DNA from 4 places in the Klebsiella sp. WOUb02 genome. Region 1 is predicted to be linked to each of the others. Evidence: predicted binding sites of a transcription regulator. Region 1 holds the regulator's gene; each other region holds the start of a gene.
The links. The regulator PurR, encoded in region 1, represses purine synthesis genes. The targets are predictions, from matches to a motif close to CANGCAAACGTTTGCNTG.

Region 1 (4,013 bases):
TGGCCTGCACAAACCGCAGCGCCAGCATCAGATTCGCGTCCCGTACCCACAGCATGCCAAGGCAGCCGACGGCGAAGATGGCCAGGCCGCTGAGCAGTACCGGCCTGCGCCCGTAGCGATCGGATACCGGCCCCCAGAACAGCTGGCCAACGGCGAAACCGGCGAGAAACACGCTGAGGCTGGCGCTGACCGAGGCCGCCGAAGTATGCAGATCCTGCTGGATAGCCGAAAACGCCGGCAGATACATATCGGTTGCGAGGAAACCCAGCACGCTGAGGCCCGCTAACCAAACCAAAAATCCTTTCCCGGGTTGTTGCATAAAGTTCTCTTTCTTCTGATACAGGTAAGATGCCGCTGAGTGTAGGGAGTGCATTCTGGCTTGTGAAACGCTAATATTTGTTACATGCGTTCAAAAATTTTGCAGGCAGAATATGTGGTCCGAATACTCCCTTGAAGTGGTTGATGCGGTTGCGCGCAACGGCAGCTTTAGCGCTGCGGCTCAGGAGCTACATCGTGTACCTTCGGCAGTCAGCTACACCGTGCGTCAGCTCGAAGAGTGGCTGGCCGTTCCGCTCTTTGAGCGTCGCCATCGGGACGTCGAACTCACCCCAGCCGGGGTGTGGTTTTTACAGGAAGGGCGTTCTGTTATCAAAAAAATGCAGATCACCCGCCGTCAGTGCCAGCAGATCGCCAACGGCTGGCGCGGGCAGCTCTCGATTGCGGTAGACGATATCGTCAAGCCGGCGCGTATGCGGCAGATGATTGTCGATTTTTATCGTCACTTTCCGGACGTCGAGCTGATTGTCTTTCAGGAGGTGTTTAACGGCGTCTGGGACGCGCTGGCCGACGGCCGCGTGGAGCTGGCCATCGGCGCGACCCGCTCGATTCCGGTCGGCGGCCGCTACGCCTTTCGCGACATGGGCATGCTGAGCTGGCACTGCGTGGTGGCCAGCCACCATCCGCTGGCAAAAATGAGCGGTCCGCTGAGCGATGATACGTTGCGCAACTGGCCGTCGCTGGTCAGGGAGGATACCTCCCGCTCGCTGCCGAAGCGCACGACGTGGCTGCTGGATAATCAGAAGAGGGTGGTGGTGCCGGACTGGGACGCCTCGACAACCTGCCTGTCGGCCGGGCTGTGCATCGGCATGGTGCCGTCGCACTTCGCCCGCCCGCGGATCGCTAGCGGCGAATGGACGGCGCTGGAGCTGGAAAACCCGTTCCCGGACGCCGCCTGCTGTCTGACCTGGCAGCAGAGCGATATCTCGCCGGCACTCTCCTGGCTGCTGGACTATCTTGGCGACAGCGAAACGTTAAATCGGGAGTGGCTGCGGGCGCCGGAATAGGCGGCGCCCCGCCGGGATTAGCGGCGGTAGTCGACGAACGGGCCGTCGATCACCGAGCGGCGCTCGACCAGGCGCGGGTGAACTTCGATAGACTGCGACTCTTCGCGCTTGTTAACGATGCGGTCCATCAGCATATTGAATGCGGCTTCGCCGAGAGAGTCCTTTGGCTGATGAATGGTGGTCAGCGCCGGGCTAAAGTAGCGGGCGTTGCGCACGTTGTCATAGCCAATCAGCGAAATATCCTGCGGCACGCGCAGGCCCATTTCGTCCGCGGCGCAAATCGCCCCCATCGCCATGATATCGCCGCCGCAGAATATGGCGGTCGGGCGGTGCGGCTGGCTGATGATCTGCTGCATGGCGCGGTAGCCGGACTCCGGCTCGAAGTCGCCCTGAACCACCCAGCTCTCCGGGACGCGAATCTGCGCTTCTTCCATCGCTTTCATAAAACCGGCCAGCCGACCGGCGCCGGTGTTGCGCTCCAGCGGACCCGGGATCACGCCGATTTCACGGTGGCCGCGTTCGACAAGATAGCGGCCGGCCATGTAACCGCCTTCAAAGGCGTTATCGATCACCGAATCGGTAAAGTCGGCCTTGGACTCGCCCCAGTCCATCACCACCATCGGGATGTTGCGGTACTCTTCGAGCATGGAGAGCACCGACTGTGGATACTCGGAGCACATGACCAGCAGACCGTCGACGCGCTTTTGCGCCATCATTGACAGGTAGGCCTGCTGCTTTTCCGGATCGTTCCAGGCGTTGCCCAGAATCAAGGTGTAGCCCTTCTGGAAGCAGCTTTTCTCGACGGACTCGATAATCTCGGCAAAATAGGCCGCTTCGCTGCTGGTGGCCAGCAGGCCGATCGACTTGGTGTGATTAACCTTCAGGCTGCGCGCCACCGCACTCGGAGAGTAGTGCAGCTCTTTGATGGCAGCCCATACCGCGTTGCGCGTCTCTTCAGCCACAAAACGGGTTTTGTTAATTACATGTGACACGGTTGTAGTGGAAACGTTTGCGCGCTTCGCTACATCTTTAATTGTTGCCATTACTTCTCTCTCCAGACCTTGACCTGATCGTCTGATTATCGATACGTAAACGTTTGCCTATACACACCCTGAGCGCAATGTTCAACATTGCATCACGTCGGGAAACGACACAGAACGACAGGAAGGGGTCAATGGCCGATACGCTTTCAAATTAGCGTGGGATTTTGTCCGATCTTGCGGCAAAGGGGAAGAGTAAAAACGTGCATCGCCCTAAATCTCAGAAGATTTTTATGCAATACTGTGCAAAAATGAGCAGGCTCACTTTTCTTGTGGGGATAATCAGGGGGAAAATTGATGGATACAGATTTAAAGTTTTCGCTGACCACGACGATTATTGTTCTGGGGCTGATCGTGGCCGCAGCGCTGACCGCCGTACTGCACTAATTCTTGCGGGGGAGAGGCTCCTTTCCCCCATTCCCGCGTATTATTATCAAATTCGCAAAAATCTTTTGCCATTTCGTTTACTTTTGTTTTTCTGTGATTGATGTCATGCTTTTGCCTTCTGATGAGATACCGTCGCTGAGGACGGTTTGCTGGAGTCATTGCATGAAAATCAACTTTCCCCTGTTAGCGCTGGCCGTTGGGGCGTTTGGTATCGGTACGACCGAATTTTCCCCGATGGGATTACTGCCGGTGATCGCGAAAGGCGTGGATGTGTCCATTCCCGCCGCGGGGATGCTGATTAGCGCCTATGCCATCGGCGTGATGGTCGGAGCGCCGCTGATGACGCTGCTGCTGTCGCATCGCGCGCGCCGCAGCGCGCTCATTTTCCTGATGGCTATTTTCACCCTTGGCAACGTCCTCTCTTCAATGGCGCCGGATTACACCACGCTGCTGCTCTCGCGCATTATCACCAGCCTGAACCACGGCGCCTTCTTCGGCCTCGGCTCGGTGGTGGCCGCGAGCGTGGTTCCTAAGCACAAGCAGGCCAGCGCGGTGGCAACCATGTTTATGGGGCTGACCATCGCCAATATTGGCGGCGTCCCGGCGGCGACCTGGCTGGGGGAAACCATCGGCTGGCGTATGTCCTTCCTCGCCACGGCGGGCCTCGGCCTGGTGGCGATGGCCGGCCTGTGGTTCTCGCTGCCGAAAGGCAGCGCAGGGGAGCGGCCGAACGTGAAGGAGGAGCTGGCGGTATTGATGCGGCCGCAGGTGCTCTCCGCGCTGCTGACCACCGTGCTCGGGGCCGGGGCGATGTTCACCCTCTATACCTATATTTCGCCGGTGCTGCATACCATTACTCACGCTTCGCCGCTGTTCGTCACCGCGATGCTGGTGCTGATTGGCGTCGGTTTCTCTCTGGGCAACTACCTTGGCGGAAAATTTGCCGACCGCTCGGTTTCCGGCACGCTGAAGGGATTTTTACTGCTGCTGATGGTTATCATGCTGGCGATCCCGCTGCTGGCGCAGTCGCAGACTGGCGCGGCCATCAGCATGGTGGTATGGGGCGCGGCGACGTTCGCCGTGGTGCCGCCGCTGCAGATGCGCGTGATGCGCGTGGCTCATGAAGCGCCGGGGCTCTCTTCTTCGGTGAATATCGGGGCGTTTAACCTCGGGAATGCGCTGGGCGCGGCGGCCGGCGGGGCGGTGATTTCCGGCGGGCTGGGCTACGCATTTGTTCCGGTGA
Region 2 (4,013 bases), 980 kb from region 1:
ACGAAGCCTCGCTGCGCGATCTGCAGCAGCGCTGTCCGGCCAGCGTACGTATGGAGCAGTTTCGCCCTAACCTTGTGGTCACCGGCGCCGAGGCGTGGGAGGAAGATAGCTGGAAGGTGATCCGCATTGGCGAAGTGACTTTTGATGTCGCCAAGCCCTGCAGCCGCTGTATTTTTACCACCGTCAGCCCGGAACGCGGGCAAAAGCATCCGTCCGGCGAGCCGCTGGCCACGCTGCAGCGCTTTCGCACCGCGCTGGACAATGGCGATGTCGATTTCGGTCAAAACCTGATTGCCCGCAGCAGCGGCGTTATTCGCGTAGGTGACGAAGTCGAGGTGCTGAGCCGAGGCCCGGCAAAAGCCTACGGCGCGGGCGAAAGCAATGATAGTCAACCTTCTGCCGCTCAGCAGAATGCGACGGTGGATATTGAGTGGCAGGGACAGCGTTTTACCGGCAATAACCAGCAGATTTTGCTGGAACAGCTCGAGCAACAGGGGATCCGCGTGCCCTACTCCTGTCGGGCGGGCATCTGCGGCAGCTGCCGCATTCGGCTTGAGGAGGGGGAAGTCAGCCCGCTGAAGCACAACGCCGTTGCGGCGGATGGCACTATTCTGTGCTGCAGCTGCGTACCAAAAACCGACCTACGCCTGGCGCCCTGAGCTCTTCGGGAGTGCACCGGTCGGCGGAGCCAAAGAGGTTCGCCGGCCTAAACCGCCTCGCCGAGGCTGTAGCTGGAGATACGCGGGGCCGGCTGCAGTCTGTCGTTCATAATTTTAATCACGTCGCCAAGCTGCATCACCCGTCCCGCCAGGGTTAACCCCGGCTGCGCCAGCAGGCACAGCGCGGCATTTTCGCCAGGCTCCACCACCAGCAGATTAACCTGCTGCCCGGTATCGCTGAGCCAGGCGCTGGCGGCATCGCCGCCGCCGGGCTGCCAGCTCTCTTGATGGGTGGTGAAATGCCAGCTTTTCGGCATTTGAGGCTTCAGAAAACGAATGGCGACCAGCGCGTTAAGCACTAATTCCGCGCGCTGCTCTTTCGATAATTCTATATCCCGGCATTTTTCTTCAAAGGAAAAATAAAGCGCGGCGTCGTCAACGCAGAACCCGGATGGCGCGAATGCATCGGGCGTCAGCATCCGGCGCGCAAAGCGCGAGCGGAACAACATACCATTGGCCAAATCGAGCATCATGCGATCGTGCTCTTCATCGTAATACCAACGCCAGTTATCGTCAGGTTTAATCCGCATTTTTCCCCCGTCCTCTTTCACTTCTATCTGTAATGCACGGCATACGGCAACAGAATTATTTCCAAAATTAAGAAAAGACTAAAATGTCTAAATAAGCAACAATGAGGGAATATAAAACAACCAGGGCCGGAAATAAAGCCCTGGGGGTGTTTCAGAGGGGGAAAAGATTAGATATTGGTAACAATTTCTTTAATCAGCGGCGGGCCTTTAAAAATAAAGCCAGAATAAATCTGCACCAGCGTCGCGCCGGCAGCGATTTTTTCCCGAGCCGCAATCGGCGAGTCAATCCCGCCGACTCCGATAATTGGCAGGCGGCCGTTTAATTCTGTCGCCAGCATGCGGATAATCTCAGTGCTTTTTAATTGCAGAGGACGACCGCTCAGGCCACCGGTTTCATCGCAATATTGCATGCCCTGCACCAGCGATCGATCGAGGGTGGTATTGGTGGCAATGACGCCGTCAATATTATGGCGCACGAGGCTATCGGCTACCTGGATCAATTCCTCAAGAGAAAGATCCGGGGCGATCTTCACGGCCACGGGAACATATTTCTGATGCTTTTGCTGCAGCTCAAGCTGCTTATTTTTAATACCGGAAAGTAAATCATCGAGCGCGTCGCCATATTGTAACGTACGCAGGCCCGGGGTATTCGGCGAGGAGATATTAATGGCGATATAGCCGGCGTAGGGATAGACTTTTTCCATACAAATCAGATAATCATCTTTGCCCTGCTCGACCGGGGTATCTTTATTTTTACCAATATTAATCCCCAGAATACCGTCAAAATGCGCCTTTTTAACGTTCTCGACGAGGTTATCAACGCCGAGATTATTAAAGCCCATGCGGTTGATCAACCCTTCTGCCGCTACCAGACGGAAGATCCTCGGCTTATCGTTGCCCGGCTGCGCGCGCGGCGTCACGGTACCAATTTCGATGGCGCCAAAACCCATTGCCCCGAGCGCATCGATGCACTCGCCGTTTTTATCCAGCCCGGCGGCAAGACCCAGCGGATTTTTAAACGTAAGCCCCATGCAGGTCACCGGTTTAGCCGGCACCTTCTGGCGGATCAGCATTTCAAGCGGCGTTCCCGATACGCGGCGTAATTGTTGGAAGGTTACTTCATGAGCGCGCTCAGGATCGAGCTGAAAAAGAGCTTTACGAACGAAGGGGTAGTACATGAACTCTCCTGGATTCCCGGTGTGCAAACCGGGGGCGTATTATGTTCGATCCTCAGCGGAAAGGGAATTGACCTGTGACAAAAAATCGTCCATCCAACGCAAACGTTTACTTTTCCACCTTCCTTTATGCAAATTTTGACAAAACAAGGGTGGAAAAATCATTTAGGTAAATAAATCGCCTCTGTCACACTGTCGGTAAATGTTATCAATATTAGATAAATGCAAACATTTGGTTATAAGGAGAGAGAGAACATGCGCGTTATCACACTTGCGGGCAGCCCGCGCTACCCTTCCCGTTCCAGCGCCCTTCTGGAATACGCGAGGGAGACGCTCTCCGCCGCTGATGTCGAAGTCTGCCACTGGCATCTGCAAAATTTTGCCCCGGAAGACCTTCTTTATGCGCGTTTTGATAACCCGGCGCTGCATACCCTCAACGAACAGCTGGCCGGCGCGGACGGGCTGATTATCGCCACGCCGATCTATAAGGCCTCTTTTTCCGGCGCGCTGAAGACGCTGCTCGACCTGCTGCCGGAACGGGCGCTGGAAGGCAAAATCGTTCTGCCCCTGGCGACCGGCGGCACTATCGCCCATATGCTGGCAGTAGATTATGCCCTAAAACCGGTTCTCAACGCGCTGAAGGCCCAGGAGATCCTCCACGGCGTGTTTGCCGATGATAGCCAGGTGACTGACTATCAGCACAAGCCGCAGTTTACGCCCAACCTTCAGAGTCGCCTCGACCTTGCGCTGGAGACCTTCTGGCAGGCGCTGCATCGGCCAACCAGCCGCGCGCCGGCCCTGAAAGCCACCCGTGGGGTCGAACATGCGTAAACTCCTGGCGCCCGGCGGACTGCCGATGCTCTCCGCCCTGGGCCACGCGGCGCAGCCCGCAGCCCTTCAAGGAGCGAAATCATGAGTCTAAATATGTTCTGGTTTTTACCCACTCACGGTGACGGCCGCTATCTTGGCACCGATCAAGGCGCGCGTCCGCTTGATTACGGCTATCTGCAGCAGATTGCGCAAACCGCCGATCGCCTCGGATTTACCGGCGTTCTGATCCCCACCGGACGCTCATGTGAAGACGCCTGGCTGGTGGCCGCTTCGATGATCCCGGTAACTCAGCGCCTGAAGTTTCTCGTCGCCCTGCGTCCGAGCGTGGTTTCGCCAACGGTCGCCGCGCGCCAGGCGGCGACCCTGGATCGGCTCTCCAACGGCCGGGCGCTGTTTAACCTGGTGACCGGCAGCGACCCGCAGGAGCTCGCCGGCGACGGCGTGTTCCTCGATCACGCCGAGCGCTACGAAGCCTCGGCGGAATTTACCCATATCTGGCGGCGGCTGATGGAGGGCGAAACCGTCACCTTCAACGGCAAGCACCAGCGCGTGCGCGGCGCGAAGCTAATGTTCCCGCCACTGCAGCAGCCGCGTCCCCCGCTCTACTTCGGCGGATCCTCTGAAGTGGCGCAGGATCTCGCCGCCGAGCAGGTCGATCTGTATCTGACCTGGGGAGAGCCGCCGGCGCAGGTGGCGGAAAAAATCGCTCAGGTGCGCGAAAAGGCCGCCCGCCACGGGCGTAAGGTTCGCTTCGGCAT
Region 3 (4,013 bases), 1.1 Mb from region 1:
TACGCCAGGTGCCGGGCGTCAGCCAGGTGCAGGTGCTGTTTGCCACGGAAAAGCTGCTGGTGAACGCCGGGAGCGATATCCGCCCGCAGGTGGAAAGCGCGGTACGTGCGGCGGGCTATACGCTGCGCGATGAAGATGCTCCGCAGCAGGAGACCTCCAGGCTGCGGGAGAATCTGCCGCTGATAACCCTGGTGCTGATGATGGTCCTGAGCGGGGGGCTGGAGCAGTTTAACCACCCCTTCGGCGAGCTGGCCTTCGTCGCCACCACCCTCGTTGGCCTGTGGCCGGTCGCGCGCCAGGCGCTGCGGCTGATCAAAAGCGGCAGCTGGTTCGCCATTGAAACGCTGATGAGCGTCGCCGCCATCGGGGCGCTGTTTATCGGCGCCACCGCCGAAGCCGCGATGGTGCTGCTGCTGTTCCTGATCGGCGAACGCCTTGAAGGCTGGGCCGCCAGCCGCGCTCGCCAGGGCGTCAGCGCGCTTATGGCCCTCAAACCCGATACCGCCACGCGGGTCCGCGACGGCGTACGGGAAACCGTCGCCCAGCGCGACCTGCGCCCCGGCGATCTGATTGAGGTCGCCGCCGGCGGGCGCCTGCCCGCCGATGGCCGGCTGATGACGCCGTTTGCCAGCTTCGATGAGAGCGCGCTAACCGGCGAATCGGTCCCGGTGGAACGCAGCTCCGGCGAACGGGTGGCGGCAGGCGCCACCAGCGTCGACCGTCTGGTGCAGCTGACGGTTATCTCCGAACCCGGCGACAGCGCGATCGATCGTATCCTCAAGCTGATTGAGGAAGCCGAAGAGCGCCGGGCGCCCATTGAGCGCTTTATCGATCGCTTTAGCCGTATTTATACCCCGGCGATTATGCTCGTCGCCCTGCTGGTGGCCATCGTACCACCGCTGTTTTTTGCCGGCGCCTGGCTGCCGTGGATCTACAAAGGGCTGACGCTGCTGCTGATCGGCTGTCCGTGCGCGCTGGTGATTTCCACCCCGGCGGCAATCACCTCCGGGCTGGCGGTCGCGGCCCGTCGCGGCGCGCTGATTAAGGGCGGCGCCGCGCTTGAACAGCTCGGGCAGGTTCGCCAGGTCGCCTTTGATAAAACCGGCACCCTGACCGTCGGCCAGCCGCGCGTAAGCGCGGCGATTGTCACCGCCGACCTCGATGAGAACGGCCTGCTGGCGCTGGCCGCCGCGGTGGAGCAGGGCTCCAGCCATCCGCTGGCCCAGGCCATCGTCCGCGAAGCGGAGCAGCGGGGGCTAAGCGTCCCGGCCGCCAGCGGCCAGCGAGCGCTGGCCGGTTCCGGCATAGAAGCCGAAGTCGCAGGCCGTCGGGTGCTGATTTGCGCGGCGGGTAAAGGTACGGCTGCAGGGTACGAAGAGCAGATCCAGCAGCTGGAGAGCGCCGGCCAGACGGTGGTGCTGGTGCTGCGTGAGGATCTCCTGCTCGGTATTCTGGCGCTGCGCGATACCCTACGCGACGACGCCCGCCAGGCGGTGGACGCGCTGCATCAGCTCGGCGTACAGGGGGTGATCCTCACCGGCGATAACCCGCGCGCGGCGGCGGCCATCGCCGGCGAGCTGGGGCTGACGTTCCGCGCCGGGCTGCTGCCTGCCGATAAGGTCACGGCGGTGATGGCGCTCAACGCCGAAGCGCCGCTGGCGATGGTCGGCGACGGCATCAACGACGCGCCGGCGATGAAGGCGGCCACCATCGGCATTGCGATGGGCAGCGGCACCGACGTGGCGCTGGAGACCGCCGATGCGGCGTTAACCCATAACCGCTTAACCGGCCTCGCGCAGATGATTTCGCTGGCTCGCGCCACCCATGCCAACATCCGGCAGAACATCGCCATAGCGCTGGGTCTGAAGGGGATTTTCCTGGTCACCACGCTGCTCGGCCTGACCGGACTGTGGCTGGCGGTGCTGGCGGATACCGGCGCCACGGTGCTGGTCACCGCCAACGCCCTGCGGCTGCTACGCCAGAAGTAGCTGGCGCACTCCCCGCTGGCGCTGCGCTTGGCGGGGAGCTCAGTGGTTTTTACGAATCAGATAGCGGTACGGCAGGGCGCTAATCTCCTGAGCAACCAGCTCATGCTCCATAAAGCGGCAAAAGCCGGGAATATCGCGGGTTGTCGCCGGATCGTCGGCGATAATCAGCAGCGTCTCGCCAACCGGCATCGTGCGCACGGTCTTGCGCACCATCATTACCGGCTCCGGGCAGCGTAGCCCCTGGGCATCCAAAGTGTGGTCAGGAGTGGAAAAAAGTTCGCTCATTATCATCTCACGTCAACAAAACGGCCCTAGTTTACCGCCCCCCGCACGCGACGCAAGCCAGGTTAACGTTTGCGCGAAAAACAACCGTTGCATTACGTCCGCAACGCAGTATCATGCAGCCGTTTTTAATTGGGTTCCCTCACCCCAAATTTCAGTCCCTCACTCATTCGTGTTGTAGACAAGCGGCGACGCCTCTGCAGCCTGAAGGATAACGGGCATAAAAAGGTCACAATATGAATCCCTTTACTACCGTACAGCGTAAAAAAGCGCTGGTCTGGCTATCGCTATTCCATTTACTGGTGATTACCTCCAGCAACTATCTGGTGCAGCTACCGATCTCCATTTTTGGTTTCCATACCACCTGGGGGGCGTTCAGCTTTCCGTTTATTTTCCTCGCCACCGATCTGACGGTACGCATTTTTGGCGCGCCGCTGGCGCGACGCATTATCCTCGCGGTGATGGTCCCGGCGCTGCTGATCTCCTACGGCGTCTCCGCCCTGTTTTATATGGGCGAATGGCAGGGCTTTGCCGCGCTCACGCACTTCAACCTGTTCGTAGCGCGTATCGCGGTCGCCAGCTTTATGGCCTATGCGCTGGGGCAGATCCTCGACGTCCACGTCTTTAACCGCCTGCGGCAAAATCGCCGCTGGTGGCTGGCGCCCACCGCCTCCACGCTGTTTGGCAACGTCAGCGACACCCTGGCCTTTTTCTTTATCGCCTTCTGGCGCAGCCCGGACCCCTTTATGGCGGCCCACTGGGGAGAAATCGCCACCGTCGACTACTGTTTCAAGGTACTGATTAGCATCGTATTCTTCCTGCCAATGTACGGCATGTTGTTGAATATGCTGCTGAAAAAAATGGCAGATAAATCTGATTTGTCCGCAATGCAGCCAGGTTAAGAGTACTCGCAGACTGATGTGATAAGATAAGCGCATGAGCCGTTAATGGCCGTTTATCGAAAGGAAGATGTCAATGCGCAATTTGGTTAAATATGTCGGTATTGGCCTGCTGGTTATGGGTCTTGCGGCCTGTGATAACAGCGATTCAAAAGCGCCAACCGAAGGGGCTGCGGCTGAAAGCAACGCCAGCGGGCAAACCGTGAGCCTGCTGGACGGCAAGCTGAGCTTCTCCCTGCCCGCGGGGATGACCGACCAGAGCGGTAAGCTCGGTACTCAGGCCAACAACATGCACGTCTATTCTGACGTAACGGGTCAGAAAGCGGTGATCGTGATTGTCGGCGACAGCACCAATGAAGATTTAGCCGTACTGGCTCAGCGTCTGGAAGAGCAGCAGCGCAGCCGCGATCCGCAGCTGCAGGTCGTGACCAATAAATCGATTGAGATCAAGGGCCACCCCCTGCAGCAGCTGGACAGCATCATCTCCGCCAAAGGACAGACCGCCTGGTCTTCGGTTCTTCTCGGCAAGGTGGATGATAAATTGCTGACCCTGCAGATCACTCTGCCGGCAGACAACCAGCAGCAGGCGCAAACTGCGGCGGAAAACATCATCAATACCCTGACCATTCAGTAATTCGCGGTCAGACGTTATGGCCTCCGGTGTCGCCGCCGGGGGCCATTTTTTTTAACCGCCATCCCAGCAGTAGGGCTATCACCACCAACCCCGCCGCGGCCAGATAAATTGTCGATATCCCCGCCCACGTCATCAGCAGTCCGGCTAACGGTCCGGTAAGCCCCAACGAGAGATCCATAAACACCGTATAGGTCGCCAGCGCCGAGCCCT
Region 4 (4,013 bases), 320 kb from region 1:
CTGACCTGAGCGGTTCGCGAGTCGGGAGCGGTCGTGAAATGTTCTCTGCGCTGCGTGAGAAGCTCTCCGGAGCCGAACAGGGCGCAACCTGCATCACTTTTTAAGACTATACAATTTGTAGATCTGGCGAGAGAGAGACTCTGATGAAAAACTGGAAAACAACTGCAGAAGCAATCCTCACCTCCGGCCCGGTTGTCCCGGTGATCGTGGTGAAAAAGCTGGAACACGCCGTGCCGATGGCCAAAGCGCTGGTTGCAGGCGGCGTACGCGTACTGGAAGTGACCCTGCGTACCGAATGCGCGCTGGATGCCATCCGCGTAATCGCCAAAGAAGTCCCGGAGGCGATTGTCGGCGCCGGCACCGTGACTAACGCGGCGCAGCTGAAAGAAGTGACCGAGGCGGGAGCGCAGTTCGCGATCAGCCCGGGCCTGACCGATTCTCTGCTCAAGGCGGCGACGGAAGAGGGGACGATTCCACTGATCCCGGGTATCAGCACCGTATCCGAGCTGATGCTGGGCATGCAGTACGGTCTGAAAGAGTTTAAATTCTTCCCGGCCGAAGCCAACGGTGGCGTGAAGGCGCTGCAGGCAATTGGCGGTCCGTTCGCCCACATTCGTTTCTGCCCGACCGGCGGGATCTCTCCGGCTAACTACCGCGACTACCTGGCGCTGAACAGCGTTCTGTGTATCGGCGGTTCATGGCTGGTACCGGCGGATGCGCTGGAAGCGGGCGATTACGACCGTATCACCACTCTGGCTCGTGAAGCGGTAGCAGGCGCGAAGTAATTCCGCGCCTCAGTTCTGACCCGGTAAGCGGCAACGCTACCGGGTTTTTTTTATCCCTCAACCACCACCGCTGACGCCGCGGCTTTGGCGCGCGCCACCGCCTCATCAACGCTATCCGCTACCGCCAACGTCACGCCCAGACGGCGGGAGCCGTCAATTTCCGGCTTAGCGAACAGACGCACCTGCAGGCCCGCGCCGACGGCGGCCTGCAGGTTGCCGAAGGTGACGTCGCGGCTGGTGAGTTGCGGCAGAATCACCGCCGAAGCCGCCGGGCCATACTGGCGAATCCCGCCAACCGGCAGGCCGAGGAAGGCGCGGACGTGCAGGGCGAACTCCGACAGATCCTGCGAAATGAGGGTCACCATTCCGGTATCGTGCGGACGCGGCGAGACCTCGCTAAAAATCACCTCATCGCCGCACACGAACAGTTCGACGCCGAACAGGCCGTAACCGCCGAGCGCCAGCACCACGTTGCGGGCAATTTCCTGCGCGCGGGCCAGCGCCAGCTCGCTCATCTGCTGAGGTTGCCAGGATTCGCGATAGTCGCCGTCTTCCTGCCGGTGGCCGACCGGGGCGCAGAAGTGCACGCCGTCGACCGCGCTGACGGTGAGCAGGGTGATTTCAAAATCGAAGTTCACCACCCCCTCGACGATTACGCGACCGGCGCCGGCGCGGCCGCCCTGCTGGGCGTACAGCCACGCGTCGGCCAGCTGTTCGCTGCGGCGGATAAAGCTTTGCCCTTTACCGGAAGAGCTCATCACCGGCTTGACGATACACGGCAGGCCAATTTCGTTCACCGCGTCGCGAAAGGCGGCTTCGCTGTCGGCAAAACGATAGGCCGAGGTTGGGAGCCGCAGCTCTTCAGCGGCCAGGCGGCGAATGCCTTCGCGGTTCATCGTCAGCTTTGCGGCGCGCGCGGTGGGGACCACTTTTTGTCCGCTCAGCTCCAGTTCGACCAGGGTATCGGTGGCGATGGCTTCAATTTCCGGCACGATAAAGTCGGGTTTTTCTTGCTCAATGATGGCGCGCAGGGCGTCGCCGTGCAGCATGTTAATAACATGCGAACGGTGCGCCACCTGCATCGCCGGCGCGTCAGGGTAGCGATCGACGGCGATGGTCTCGATGCCCAGACGTTGACACTCGATGGCGACTTCCTTACCCAGTTCGCCGGAACCTAACAGCATAACTCGCGTCGCCGCAGGGCGCAGCGCTGTGCCTAATACAGTCATGACTCTCTTCCGCAGTAAAAAAACATGCGTCGCAGTATAAACGAAACCGTTTGCGTCTGTCTTTATGCGCGTGAGTTGAGTCCTGGCCCTAAATTTGTTATGCTGTATATAAATGGCTATGTTTGCAGTCTCCGTTGGAAAACTTCACTATACTGTACATAATACTGTATAAAGACGTCCCCTCTCGGAGGTTCCCATGAAAAAGCAAGACGTTATACAGATCAAAAGTCTTCTTTCATCCCTGCCTGCTAATACCCGACTTCATCTCATTACCTGGCTGAATGACAACCTTCAGACGGATACCGCTTCCGTTATTGACACCAGCCCGCCTGAGTTATGTTGCCCTCACTGCCACAGTGAAAAAGCAATCCGCTGGGGACGCGATTCAGACATACAACGATATCGTTGCAAGGATTGCGGAAAAACCTTTAACAGCCTGACCGGAAGCCCGCTGGCCCGGCTCCATTACCATCAAAAATGGTTCGATTATCTGCGCTGTATGCAGGAGGGGCTGACATTACGTGAGTCCGCAAGGCGTACAGGGATTGATCTGACAACAGCATTCAGATGGCGTCATCGCTTTCTGGCTTCAGCCGCAGCAAATAATATAAATCCCCTGTCCGGGATCATTGAGGCCGATGAGACTTTTTTCCCTGAATCCAGCAAAGGCAAACGCAACATCATTCACCGAAAAGCCAGAAAACGCGGCGGGGAGGTGGATAAGCGAAAAAAACAGGAACAGGTGCCAGTCGTCATAGCCTGTGACCGGCAGGGGCGTGTGAGTGACTGCATCCCCCCGGAATTTGATACTGAAAATATTCATCGATTCCTTGAGCCGATAGCAGACAAGGATTCAATTCTGTGTACGGACGGTGCCAGCTGGTACAGGACGTTTGCCAGTGAACACGGGATGAACCACTACCGTCTTATAGCACTGGATAATCAGCGTGTTATCGACAGTGTATTCCATATACAGCATGTGAATGGCTATATCAGTCGTTTAAAAGGCTGGATGAAGCGATTTCATGGTGTAGGGACTGCATATCTGCCGAATTATCTGGCCTGGAGGCGGCTGTTTGAGACCACCGTAATTGATGTGAAAGTCTGGCTACAAATTGCATTACGGCATAACCAACATACTTTGCAAACATAGCCATATAAATACAGTATAAAAGAGGCTGCACAATGGCGGTTGCAATCAAATATGTGGTGATTCGCGAAGGTGAGGAAAAGATGTCTTTTACCAGCAAAAAAGAGGCCGATGCTTACGACAAAATGCTCGATCTTGCCGAAGTCCTTAACGACTGGCTGGTAGACTGCCCGCTGACGCTTGATGAGGCCCAGCGTGATGAGATGGCGATGTGGCTGGCGGAGCGCAAAGACGCCTTACATCACATTATGAAGTCCGGAAAACTTCCTGAGGCGGAAGAGAACGCCGTCGAACAGCAAGAAAACGAAGGGCAGGAGTCCGCTGACGTCAGCGATGACGCCATCAGCGCTAGCGCGGACGACGGCGCGGCGGAAAAAGCGGCGCCCAAACCGCGCAGGGCGAAAGCGGCCTGAGCCGCGGAATTTGCGCATCTTTAGCCGCTGATAACATTTCCTGACATCGCGTCGTTTAGGCTGATGACATCGCCTATTGTGCAACGAGGGAATCATGGCTAACTGGCTTAATCAACTGCAGTCTCTGCTGGGTCAGCAGAGTCAATCTTCTTCATCTGACGATCGCTCGGGCGGTAACAATCTGCTGCTGCCCGGCGCGCTGGGCGGCCTGGCAGGGCTGCTGGTCGCCAGCAAATCGTCGCGTAAGCTGCTGGCGAAATACGGCACCAGCGCGCTGCTGGTTGGCGGCGGCGCGGTGGCCGGAAGCGTGCTGTGGAACAAGTATCAGCAGAAAATGCGCGCCGGTTCGCCGCCGGCCGGGCAGGTTCCGTCATCGCCTGAATCAGATGCCCGCAGCGAGCGGCTGATTCAGGCGCTGGTCTTTGCCGCCAAAAGC

Region 2: the regulator PurR is predicted to act here: its motif matches at 2,523-2,540, upstream of pyrD (quinone-dependent dihydroorotate dehydrogenase).
Region 3: the regulator PurR is predicted to act here: its motif matches at 2,332-2,349, upstream of tusA (sulfurtransferase TusA).
Region 4: the regulator PurR is predicted to act here: its motif matches at 2,054-2,071, upstream of purT (formate-dependent phosphoribosylglycinamide formyltransferase).

Annotation. Positions count from the first base shown of each region.
Region 1 is NZ_CP170110.1:855,928-859,940, forward strand. Features, by position in the region: gene punC (purine nucleoside transporter PunC) at 1-319, opposite strand, end outside; gene punR (DNA-binding transcriptional activator PunR) at 432-1,343, shown strand; gene purR (HTH-type transcriptional repressor PurR) at 1,361-2,386, opposite strand; gene ABOC21_RS10925 (YnhF family membrane protein) at 2,681-2,770, shown strand; gene ABOC21_RS10930 (MFS transporter) at 2,933-4,013, shown strand, end outside.
Region 2 is NZ_CP170110.1:1,839,334-1,843,346, forward strand. Features, by position in the region: gene ABOC21_RS15785 (YcbX family protein) at 1-659, shown strand, start outside; gene zapC (cell division protein ZapC) at 707-1,249, opposite strand; gene pyrD (quinone-dependent dihydroorotate dehydrogenase) at 1,417-2,427, opposite strand; gene ssuE (NADPH-dependent FMN reductase) at 2,680-3,255, shown strand; gene ssuD (FMNH2-dependent alkanesulfonate monooxygenase) at 3,337-4,013, shown strand, end outside.
Region 3 is NZ_CP170110.1:4,093,537-4,097,549, reverse strand. Features, by position in the region: partial or broken gene zntA (Zn(II)/Cd(II)/Pb(II) translocating P-type ATPase ZntA) at 1-1,988, shown strand, start outside; gene tusA (sulfurtransferase TusA) at 2,028-2,273, opposite strand; gene ABOC21_RS26925 (7-cyano-7-deazaguanine/7-aminomethyl-7-deazaguanine transporter) at 2,507-3,172, shown strand; gene ABOC21_RS26920 (DcrB family lipoprotein) at 3,246-3,803, shown strand; partial or broken gene ABOC21_RS26915 (MFS transporter) at 3,822-4,013, opposite strand, start outside.
Region 4 is NZ_CP170110.1:538,031-542,043, forward strand. Features, by position in the region: gene edd (phosphogluconate dehydratase) at 1-104, shown strand, start outside; gene ABOC21_RS09250 (bifunctional 4-hydroxy-2-oxoglutarate aldolase/2-dehydro-3-deoxy-phosphogluconate aldolase) at 144-785, shown strand; gene purT (formate-dependent phosphoribosylglycinamide formyltransferase) at 836-2,014, opposite strand; gene ABOC21_RS09260 (IS1595 family transposase) at 2,211-3,167, shown strand; gene ABOC21_RS09265 (YebG family protein) at 3,200-3,577, shown strand; partial or broken gene ABOC21_RS09270 (tellurite resistance TerB family protein) at 3,672-4,013, shown strand, end outside.